2 regions of the Gottfriedia acidiceleris genome follow, and region 1 is predicted to be linked to the other one. Evidence: riboswitches for the same ligand, from Rfam matches in the RefSeq annotation. Region 1 holds a riboswitch; the other holds the start of a gene.
What was found. Region 1 has a riboswitch for thiamine pyrophosphate ahead of thiC (phosphomethylpyrimidine synthase ThiC). Riboswitches for the same ligand answer to the same signal wherever they lie in the genome.
Positions count from the first base shown of each region.

Region 2: linked by a shared signal. The riboswitch ahead of MY490_RS05000 (ABC transporter substrate-binding protein) and the one ahead of thiC (phosphomethylpyrimidine synthase ThiC) in region 1 are both predicted to bind thiamine pyrophosphate.

Region 1 covers NZ_CP096034.1:3,921,191-3,927,358, forward strand. The annotation lists gene MY490_RS18535 (branched-chain amino acid transporter BcaP) at 1-886, shown strand, start outside; gene MY490_RS18540 (hypothetical protein) at 1,065-1,325, shown strand; gene MY490_RS18545 (YjcZ family sporulation protein) at 1,500-1,631, shown strand; gene MY490_RS18550 (small acid-soluble spore protein H) at 2,033-2,212, shown strand; gene thiC (phosphomethylpyrimidine synthase ThiC) at 2,463-4,241, opposite strand; TPP riboswitch at 4,379-4,493, opposite strand; TPP riboswitch at 4,728-4,837, shown strand; gene MY490_RS18560 (thiamine phosphate synthase) at 4,925-5,539, shown strand; gene thiO (glycine oxidase ThiO) at 5,523-6,168, shown strand, end outside.
Region 2 covers NZ_CP096034.1:1,059,271-1,065,438, reverse strand. The annotation lists gene MY490_RS05025 (helix-turn-helix domain-containing protein) at 1-187, shown strand, start outside; gene MY490_RS05020 (TatD family hydrolase) at 480-1,250, opposite strand; gene MY490_RS05015 (ABC transporter ATP-binding protein) at 1,252-1,983, opposite strand; gene MY490_RS05010 (ABC transporter permease) at 1,980-2,747, opposite strand; gene MY490_RS05005 (thiamine-binding protein) at 2,747-3,037, opposite strand; gene MY490_RS05000 (ABC transporter substrate-binding protein) at 3,050-4,042, opposite strand; TPP riboswitch at 4,131-4,240, opposite strand; gene racE (glutamate racemase) at 4,471-5,262, shown strand; gene MY490_RS04990 (RrF2 family transcriptional regulator) at 5,359-5,802, opposite strand; gene hmpA (NO-inducible flavohemoprotein) at 5,989-6,168, shown strand, end outside.

The DNA.
Region 1 (6,168 bases):
AGCAAAACTTAACACGATCATGGTAATAGTAAAATTAGCAGTAGTAGCACTTTTCATCGTAGTTGGTGTTTGGTACGTTGAACCGCATAACTGGACTCCATTTATGCCAATGGGATTCCATGGGGTTACAGCTGGTGCTGCAGTAGTAGTATTTGCTTACTTTGGATTTGATGCAGTATCAACTGCAGCTGAGGAAGTTAAAAACCCTCAGCGTAACTTACCAATCGGTATTATCTCTGCTTTAACAATTTGTACAATCTTATATATTGTCGTTTCATTAATTCTTACTGGTATCGTTCCTTTTGATCAATTAGGTGTTAAAGACCCTGTTGCTTTTGCACTAGCATTTATTCACCAAGATTGGGCTGCGGGTTTCATTTCACTTGGCGCAATCATCGGTATTACAACTGTATTAATCGTAATGATGTTTGGACAAACTCGTCTATTCTATGCAATCAGTAAAGATGGTTTATTACCAGGTAAATTATCAAAAGTTAATAAGAAAACTTCAGTTCCTATAACAAGCACTTGGGTAACTGGCGGACTAGTTTCTTTATTCGCTGGCTTAATTCCATTAAACAAATTAGCTGAATTAACAAATATCGGTACTCTATTCGCTTTCTCTGCTGTTTCTCTTGGTATTCTTGTATTAAGAAAAACTCGCCCAGACTTAAAACGTGGATTTAAAACGCCTTGGGTACCAGTAGTACCAGTATTAGCAGTTGTATTCTGTGTATATTTAATGCTACAACTTTCATCATTTACTTGGAAAGGTTTCGTAGTTTGGTTAGTAATCGGTTTAGTAATTTATATCACATACGGATATAAAAATTCTAAACTAAATAGTAAAAATAAGTTTGATAAGGATTCAAATCAAACTGCATAAGTAATGAAATCCCACTATAGTAACCTATAGTGGGATTTTTTTTGTTAGTTACATATTTTGATTAACAATCTAGAATAATTATAGATATCCAAATCAACAAACTTTACAAAAACAGATTTACTTTATGATATGATACGACTTAAGAAAATTTATTTTCGAATGAACAGGAGCTGTTAAAATGTTCCCATTAAAAAATTATTATGAATCATTTATTAAAAAGGATCTTATTGGATTGAAAAGAGAGATCGCATTAAAACGACTAAGTAATTTACTTGCTTGTCAAAAGATTAGTAAAGATACCAAGGAAGTTGTACATATTCGTTATTTTACTTGTACCGAAACACTTCAGCCCACTGACACTTATTTAGGTACAATAGCTGTGAAGTTTCAAAATGGTTATGTAGTTGAAACAGCAATCTCACTTCCTAAGGAAAAATAATTCATTTATTAAAACTTACTTCTAGGTAAAAGCCTAATTACACTATAGACTAGTTTCATAGTTGGCAAAAAAACATACGATACATTATCCACCTCTCCTAATTGTAATTTTTCAATTAGCTGCATGACCCTAAGGGAATTTTCCCTTAAATATCGTATGAAGGAGGTCACATGTATGAGTACTGGACATCACGGACACCATCTTAACGGTTTTGCTTTAATCGTTGTTCTGTTTATCTTATTAATCATTGTTGGAGCAGCTTGCTGGTCTGGACATGACGGATATGGATATGGTCACCACTGGTAATCATTAAAAACTATAAAACTCCTGTTAAATTTTAACAGGGGTTTTTTTTTAATCCATTAAGAAACTAGTGCTTGCTTAGAATGAATTGTAGTGATATGTACTGAACTTTTTAAGTCGAACCATTTTTCTATTCCAAGGTAAGGATCTTAAACTTAACACTAAACTCGATTTAAAGAAAGTAAAATTCCAAAAGCGCTTGTATATACAGTTAAACTTATTAAGTTCATATTACCGGAAAGAATGAAAATTAATATGCATAAATAGACAAAATAAAACAGAAGGAAGAATAAAAAATTTTAAATATATGGCATGTTTTTTAAGATAAATTTTAAATGAATACCCAATCACACCACGGTTAATAATATGTTAGGTTTCTATTTTTAGTTTAGAGGAGGTTATGTATGAATAAGCAACGAGCTCAAGAAATTGCTTCTTCTGCTGTAATGGCTAATGTTACATATAATGGAGTGCCAATTTATATTCAACATGTTGATGAAGCAAATGAAACTGCTAGAATCTATCCGCTAGGTCAACCAGATCGAGAGGAAGATGTTTCAATCAATAGTTTGTCAGAACATTAATTCTTGAATAACAAAAAACAAACCTCTTAGTTTTTGAGGTTTGTTTTCGTATTGTTTCTCCAGATTACCAACATAAGCTTTCAATTAAACTGCATTTAAGGCATTCTTGTATCGTATCTTTTTTCTGGAAATCGTGTACACAGTTTTTTTGAATTGTGCTCAATTCGATCTTTAACTGATTCATATTTCTTTCTAAATACTTTATTTCTTTTATGATTTCTTCTACCCTATTCATATAAGGCTCACACCCTTATTGATAGATTTCTCCGCCTTGTTTTCTAAATTCAAGTGCTTTTTCTTTCATGCCTTCTTCGATGATTGAATCATTCTGAAGTTCTTCTTGTTTAACTAAATCTCGAATATCTTGAGAGATTCTCATACTACAGAATTTTGGACCACACATTGAACAAAAATGTGCTGTTTTAGCTCCTTCAGCAGGTAATGTTTCGTCGTGATATTCAATTGCTCTTTCAGGATCTAGGGAAAGGTTAAACTGATCACGCCATCTAAATTCAAATCTTGCTTTTGAAAGTGCGTCATCTCTTTTTTGTGCACCAGGGTGTCCTTTTGCTAAGTCAGCTGCATGTGCTGCTATTTTGTATGTAATAACACCTACTCTTACATCTTCCTTATTTGGAAGGCCTAAATGCTCTTTCGGAGTTACATAACAAAGCATTGCAGTACCAAACCAACCAATCATTGCTGCACCGATCGCTGATGTAATGTGATCGTAGCCAGGCGCGATATCAGTCGTTAACGGTCCTAATGTATAAAACGGTGCTTCCTGACAAATTTCTAATTGTTTATCCATATTTTCTTTAATTAAGTGCATCGGTACATGTCCCGGTCCTTCAATCATAACTTGAACATCGTGTTTCCATGCAATTTTCGTTAACTCACCTAGTGTTTCTAACTCAGAAAACTGTGCTTCGTCATTTGCATCGGCGATTGAGCCTGGTCTCAGTCCATCTCCTAAAGAGAATGTTACGTCATAACGCTTCATAATTTCACAAATTTCTTCAAAATGAGTATATAAAAAATTCTCTTTATGATGAGCTAAACACCACTGAGCCATAATAGACCCTCCACGAGATACAATTCCAGTCACTCGTTTTGCAGTTAATGGGATATAGCGTAATAACACACCCGCGTGAATCGTAAAATAGTCTACCCCTTGTTCAGCTTGCTCAATTAGAGTATCTCTAAACACTTCCCAGCTTAAATCTTCAGCAATTCCATTGACCTTTTCAAGCGCCTGATAAATCGGAACTGTCCCTACTGGTACCGGTGAGTTTCGGATAATCCATTCACGTGTTGTATGAATATTCTTCCCGGTTGAAAGATCCATCATCGTATCTGCTCCCCAACGAGTAGCCCATGTCATTTTTTCTACTTCTTCTTCAATTGAGGACGTGACGGCTGAATTACCTATATTGGCGTTTATTTTCACATGAAAATTACGTCCGATGATCATTGGCTCACTTTCAGGGTGATTAATATTCGATGGAATGACAGCCCTTCCTTTTGCAACTTCATCACGAACAAATTCAGCTGAAACATTCTCTCGAATCGCAATAAATTCCATTTCAGGTGTTATAATCCCTTTACGAGCATAATGCATTTGAGTAATATTTCCATTATCCTTTGCACGTAACGGTTTTCTTTTTAACCCTTTAAACACCTCAACATTATGTTGATCTGACTCTTTTCTATATCCATTATCTTCAGGCTTTATTTCACGCCCTTCATACTCTTCAACATCATTTCGTTCGATTACCCAGTTTTGTCTAATCGCCTTAAGTCCCATTCGAATATCAACTGAGCTAGCTGAATCTGTGTAAGGTCCGCTAGTGTCGTAAACTCTTACTGGAGCATTCTCTTCTTCGCCAAAAGTGCCAGTTGTTGGACTTAATTGAATCTCACGCATTGGCACCTTAATGTCAGGTCTAGACCCTTCAACATACACCTTCTTACTCCCTGAAAAACTAGACATGATGGAAAAATTCATTTCATTTACAGAATTGTTCATTTGATTTCATTCCCCTTTTTAATTAGTTTAAAAAGGACGAAATCCAATTCATTTAAAGCATGAAAAAAAGCCGAAATCTTATTTTTAAGACCCGGCTAAGTGTTAGCAAAACTACATTAACAATTATGAAATCATTAATGAGAAATTTCTAACTTCCCCACGCTGGTATGAACCAGATCAGGTCCTGAGGGTTAAGAAACTTATTCGCGTTTCTCTCTCAGCCCAACTAATTGGACACCCCTAGTCAATCTATTAAATTGTTCAAACTAAATATAAACCCACAAATTTAAAATGTAAATGTTTTTATTCCCCTAAATTTTTACAGAAATTCCAAATTAAAAAAATTATTGGTTTTTTTATCCCCTAAAAATACTTGATTTCACTATATCTCAAGCCCAATTTCTAGTAAATAATTAGACTAGTAAAAATAAATTTAGTATTGAATATTATTTTTTATATGCTATGCTAAGATTAATTTTCATACATATTCATCACTAGGGGATCCCTTGATAAGGGCTGAGAATAAAGTAGTTACTTTTAAACCCTCAAAACCTGAACAGGCTAGTACCTGCGTAGGAAAGTGGCGCATTTTATACTTTTTCACGTGCGATGTAACCACTTTCTTTTTTTAGGAAAGTGGTTTTTTTGTTGAAAAAATTTTCATAGTGAAAGAGGCTGGGAAAATGGAACTTATTGCAATTACAGATGATCAGCACTCAGTCGAAGTACTTGCTACAAAAATAATTCAAATAATCGATGCTGTCGACTATGTACATATTCGCGAAAAATCGAAAACGGCAATCGAGCTACTATCACTTTTAAATCTACTAAAAATAAACAAAGTAGATATGAAAAAAATTGTTTTAAATGATCGATTAGATATAGCTATTTTCTCTAACCTATCAAATATTCACTTGCCAGGACATGGTCTACCACTTGTTGATGTAAAAGAATATTTTCCTAATTTACGAGTAGGAAAGTCAGTTCACTCACTTACTGAAGCAATACAGGCAGAAAATGATAAAGCTGACTATATTATGTATGGTCATTGTTTTGAAACAGAGTGTAAAAATGGATTAACACCTAATGGAATTGAACTAATTCCAGAAATGAAAAAAACGTTAACTATACCAATCTATGCAGTCGGGGGAATATTACCTGAACATATCCACGTTCTAAAAGAGAACAAAATTGATGGTATAGCTGTAATGTCTGGCATATTTTCTGCCCGAAATCCCCTAGAAGCTGCGCTGCAATATTTTGAAAGGTGCAAATTCGCTTATGAACAAGAAATTTGATGTTGTAGTAATTGGTGGTGGAATAATAGGTTGTTCCATTTCTTATTATCTAGCAAAAGAAAACATTCATGTCGCAGTTCTTGAAGGACAGCAGGTTGGTCAGAAAACAACTAAGGCAGCTGCTGGAATGCTTGGCGCGCATTCCGAATGGGATCATTCCGAGTCATTTTTTTCTTTTGCTAGAAACAGTCAATTAACTTATTTTCACCTTCAGGAAGAATTAAAAGAATTATGTGGAATTGATATTGAACTTAAAAAAGGTGGCATTTTCAAACTAGCTTATACAGATTTAGAAAAAAAACAATTAACTCCCCTACTCACTCAAACTTCATCACTTTGGTCTAACCAGGAGGAGCTAAAAAAACAGATACCTGGCATCCATCCAAACATAATTGGAGCAGCTTATATTGAAGACGACGTGAATGTGTTGCCTGTTTCTGTCTGTAACGCGTTTTGCAAAGCTGCTCAAATTTTAGGTGCATCTATTTTTGAATATACACATGTATTTCAGATTCAAAAAATTGATTCACATTATTTAGTTAAAACAACAAATGGCGATTTTGAAGCAAAAACCATTGTAGTTGCAAGTGGCGTTTGGAGTAATTCATTGTTTGGACAGCTTGGATTAC
Region 2 (6,168 bases), 1.8 Mb from region 1:
AAAGCGTGAAAAAGAAGTCTTCGAGCTTCTTGTTCAAGATAAGACTACAAGAGAAATTGCTGAAGAACTTTTTATAAGTGAAAAAACTGTGAGAAATCATATTTCAAATGCAATGCAGAAGCTTGGGGTTAAGGGGCGATCACAAGCAGTTATTGAGCTTCTTCGTATGGGAGAGCTTGAACTGTAGTTCATTTGTAGAAACACTTCTACAAACCAACATACTGCCGGCATTCTAATTGACATGCCGGTTTTGGTATTTACATTTAAACTTAAGTTTTAGACTTCTCTATTTTCTTGCTTGTAAAGAATCTGATTATCTAAATTGAAATTTTTACTTTATATCCTACTTATAGTAGATAAATAGCCTATCTTTAAATTAGGATAGATGCTCTGCTATAGGGGGATTTTATTTTAGCTCTTTTTACCTATCTAAAATTAAAATAAAAAAATCGTTTCCTGTTGGAAAACGATTTTCTTATTTATATGCTATAAAACTTCTTAGTATTTTCATATAAAGTTTTATATACACTTGATAGATCCATGTCTTTTAACTCAGCTATCTTTGCAACTGTTTGATGCATAAATTTAGGTTGTGTCCACTCATTCTCAAAAGGCCCTTCAAATGGCCAAGGACCATCTGTTTCTATCATCATTAATTCTAAAGGATACTTTTTTACTAAGTCTTGAATCTCATATTCATATAATACATCTGGTGTAATCGAGATAAAATACTCATTTTTCATCATCCGATTTATTGTAAGTTCGTCCCCTTTAAACCAATGAAAATGGGCTTTTTTAATAAAATACTTTTCTAATAGATTACATACGGTTTCGGCGTCCTCATAAACTGCATGTAATATGATCGGTTTATTTAACTCTTTTGCAAGCGAGATAAATTTTTCTAGTAATTGAATATAAGGTACGTAATCAATCTGTTCTTCTAAATTCTTATAATATGGTAATCCAACTTCTCCGATTGCGATCATTTCATCCTGATGCTTCTTAATCCATTCAATTAATTTATCAGCCTCTTCATCAGAAGGGATTTGTTGTTCAGGATGAAATCCGAATGCTGGATATACACTATTATTTTTATTTTTTAACTCTAAATTTTTCTTACTAGATTTTAAATCCATCGAGACCGAAATGAGCGCCTCGATTTCGTAACTTTCTAAATTAATTAATATTTCTTCTCTTTGACTAGTATCATAAGAATCTAAATGAATATGAGCATCTATCATTTTCATCATATTACTCCTTCTCTAAAGCCAAGTAGATTTTTCTTTTATATTCCGTAAATTCATCACTTAATAATAATTCTTTTTTACGTGGTCTTGGAAATGGCACAATGATTTCTTCTTTGATTTTGGCGGGTTTGTCAGAAAAAATATATATTCGATCAGACAGTAACAACGCTTCATCAATATTATGCGTTACTAATAAAATGGATCGTCGTTGCTCCTCCCAAATTGATAAAAGCCATTGCTGCATTTCAAGTCTAGTGAATTCATCTAAAGCTGAAAAAGGCTCATCCATACACATGAACGACTGCGGTGCTAGTAGAGACCTTAAAAATGAAACTCTTTGTTTCATACCACCAGATAATTCATTAGGGTAAGCATTCTCATAGTTTTCTAAACCTGTTCTTTTAAGCCAGTCTCTTGCCAATTTTTCATCAGGTTTATGTTTTAATTCTTGTGATAAAACAATATTTTTTAATATGGTTCTCCAAGGAAGTAATGAATGATCCTGAGGCATAAAACTAACATGACCAAGTTCTCCATTTATAATCGAACCATTTAACTTTACTTCTCCAGAATCTGGTTTTACTAAACCACCAATAAGATGGAACAACGTACTTTTCCCACTACCAGATGGACCTAGAATCGATACAAATTCACCCTCGTTTACATAAAGGGATATATTTTCTAATATTTGATGACCGCTATAACTCTTTGATAATTGTTCCACTTGTAATGTCATTTCCGTTTCCCCCCTTTAACTTTCCATTTAACAGTAAAACGTTCAATTACAACTATTAGGAAGAAGAAAAGCATACTTAAAAACATAATGATAAAGATTGAAACAAATACTCGATCTGTTCTAAATGAAGATGAAGCTAAAGTCATATAGACTCCAATTCCAGATTTCGCTCCTAGCCATTCAGAAATAACTGCTCCCATAACACTATAAGTCGCTGAAATCTTTAAGCCAGAAAAAATGGAAGGTAGAGAAAAAGGTAATTCAACTTTCCAAAAAATTTGTGATTTGGATGCTCCCGCCATTTTCATATAATTTAATAGTTCACTTGGTGTTTGTCGGAAACCATCCAACGCTGAAACTGTAACAGGGAAAAAACAAACAAGAGAAATAATGATTAATTTAGGTAAGACACCAAATCCAAACCAAATAATTAAAAGCGGTGCCAATACGATAATTGGTACATTTTGCGAAAGAATTAATAATGGGTAAAAAGCTTCCCTAACACCTGGAATTAAATGCAATAAAAATGCGATTAAAAATCCTAATAAACTACCAATTAACAAACCAATAATCGTTAATTGAATTGTAGAAGAAATATGAGGAAGTAGTGAATTAGTTGATTTCATTCCTTCTTTAAAGATTGCGATTGGTCCTGGTAATAACCAAGATTCAATTTTCCAAATTTTAATACTTAGCTGCCAGCAAATTAAAAAAAGCAGGATGACAACGGTTGGTTGCCATCCTTTTATATTTTTAAATTTCATTAACGGTACTTCTCCGTTAACACATCCATCGTAATACCTTGTGGTTGATAAAGTATTTTCATTTGAGTAATTACATTGTGGCAACCTATTTCAATCATTCTTTCATTCATTTTTTGAACAACCATTAATAATTGATTCAAGTCACCTTCCATAGTTGTTTCCAATGGTTGAACTTGATATTTTACACCTGATTCATCAATAATTTTAATTGCTTCATCAACTGCTGGAATAACATCCTCAATATTATTTGTTTTCGGTATAATTTGGACACTCATTAAAGTAGTTTGCATTTTTGCCCCTCCTTATTTCGCTGGTAAGAAATCATTCGTAAATGCTTCTTTTGGCTTAAAGTTTCCTTCTAATAATTTATTTTCAGCTAAGAAATCAGCATAGTTTTTCCAAACCGATAACTTTTGCTCACCCCAACGGTCTGCATCATCTTTATATTTAGATGCTAACCATTCTTGGCTTTTTTCCACTAATTTTTTATCTAAATCTGGATTATCCTTTATTAAAATCGATGCAGCTTCTTTTGGGTTATCAATCGCAAAATTATATCCTTTTGATGCAGCAGCCACAAACGCTTTTACTATTTTAGGGTTTTTACTAATCATTTTTTCATTCGTAGCTAAAACTGGAGTATAGTAATCTAGCTTTTTACTATAATCAGTTAAATAAATCATGTTTAATTTTTCTCCACGTAGCTCTGCTTCAATCCCTGTCCATCCTTGATAAATCCATGCAAAATCGATATCTCTTTTAACTGCTGTAAAGAAATCAGCATCACCCATATTAACGATATTTAACTTATTAACATTAGCATTTTCTTCTGACATAAGTGATTTTAAAATAGCCTTTTCAACTGGCGAACCCCATCCACCATATGTTTTTCCAACGAAATCTTTTGGAGACTTAATTTCTTTATTCACCGGTGATGCAAACCCAGAAGTATTATGTTGAATAATTGCTGCAATTGATACAATCGGTACATTTTGAACTCTTGCCTGTGTAATTGACTCTTGATAAGAAACACCAAAGTCTGCTTTACCTGATGCCACCAATTGGTCTGCACCTGTTTCTCCCGGGCTGATTATATCTACATCAAGTCCTTGTTCCTTAAAGTAACCTTTTTCCTTAGCAACAAATAGCCCAGTATGATTTGTATTTGGCGTCCAGTCTAGTACGACAGTCACCTTTTTTAATTGCTTTGTCTTTTTAGTAGTAGCAGTTTTGTTTTGACCACACCCGGTTAACATTAAACAAATAGCTACTAAAAATACTACTAGTTTTTTCATTATCTATAACTCCTTTTTGTTTTTGGTTTATACAAAAAGAAAACGTCCGGATACTAACCCGGACGTAAATGCGCTGTAAAAAACATATCTAAAAAGAGATACTGTTCCCTACGCTGGCATCACCCAGATCAGGTTCTAAGAGTCAACATCTTAAGGACGCTATCTCAGCCAGCAACACTGGCTCCTCCACATTTTTCTCATATATAAACTTTTCCTCATTAATATAACAGATAATGATTAAATTTACGAATTATTTTCAACTTATGTTTAAATGTTTTAATACTCTGTTAATAGGCGCACTGAACTATGAAATTTCAACAGTTTTAAAAAGAGAATAATAAACAAAAATATCATTTATTATAGTAAAATCTTAAATGAATAAAGAATATACTACATCAACAAATTATTAAGTAAAATGAGGGGATTTTTTGAATAAGCCAATCGGAGTCATTGACTCAGGTGTTGGGGGCTTAACAGTTGCCAAACAAATTATAAGACAATTACCTAAAGAGGACATTTTATACTTAGGCGATACTGCAAGATGTCCATACGGATCAAGACCATATACCGAAATCAGGGAATTCACTTGGGAAATGACTAATTTTCTATTGGAAAAAGATATAAAAATGTTAGTCATCGCCTGTAATACAGCAACCTCAGTAGTCTTAAATGAAATGCGAGAAAAACTTCAAATTCCAGTCATTGGAGTTGTCCGCCCAGGTGCTAGAGCAGCAATAAAATTAACACAAAATGACCAAATCGGTGTCATAGGAACGAATGCTACTATTAATAGTAAAGCATATCATTCTGCACTAAAGCGGATTAATGACAAAGTTATCATTGAAGGTTTGGCATGCCCAGAGTTTGCTGGAATTGTTGAAAATGGGGACTACAATAAACCTGAAATATTTGAGATTGTTAAACACACTCTTGCACCTCTTATTAATTCAAATATTGATACACTCATACTAGGGTGCACGCATTACCCATTACTCGGTCCAATCATCCAAAAAGTGATGGGACCATCAATTCATCTTATTAGCTCTGGTGATGAAACAGCTTTAGAAGTAAGTGCAATTCTAGATCAACAAAATTTATTATCTAACTCTGATATCACTTCACATGAATTTTTTACAACTGGGGATCCAACCATTTTTAGTAAAATAGCTTCATCCTTATTCCAAGAACCAATGGAAAACGTAAAGTATATTAAACTATAAAGGTCAATAGACCGCATTAAATGAAGAAACCAACAAAGTAAACCTTTGTTGGTTTTTGTCATTTTAAATTACGAACGCTCTTCTATTTCATACTATTTATTCTTTTGTATTATTTGAAAAATAATCTTTAAGCATCGCATTGTTCTTTACAATATCATCTAATGTATATTGATCTAAAACTTGTAAAAATTGTTCCAATGCATTATTAAATATATGTTTTAAAGAACAAACAGGTGTAATAACACAAGTATTACCGTGTTCAAAACATTCCACAATATTAAAGTCTTCTTCAGTTTTGCGAATTATTTCACCGATATTTATTTCTGATGGCAATTTAGCTAATCGGATTCCACCGTTTCTGCCACGGATTGTTTCGATGTAACCCATCTTTCCTAAATTATAAATTATTTTCATTAAATGATTTTTAGAAATATCATAAGCTTCAGCGATGTCTTTAATATTAACTAATTTTTCACTAGGCTCAGAGCTAAGAAATATTAGTACACGAAGAGAGTAATCCGAATAAGTTGTTAAACGCATAACTTGTCCTCACTGTTTTATTTAAGATTAATCATAGCATAATTGTGAACTTTTTTTAAACTTTAATGTATTTTTACGAAAAAATCCACAAAAGATGTATTCTACATATTGCTTTAAATAAATTCTAGGTCTAAGATAAAGATGTATTTAAAATACTACTTTAAAACATGATTAGGGGGATTTATCATGCTATCTCAAAAAACAATTGATATTATTAAGTCAACAGTTCCAGTCTTAGAAGTAAAGGGTACAGAAATCACTAAAGTATTCTATAAAAATTTATTTACTAATCATCCTGAACTATTAAATGTATTTAATCACACAAATCAACAACAAGGTAGACAACAAACTGCTCTTGCAAATACT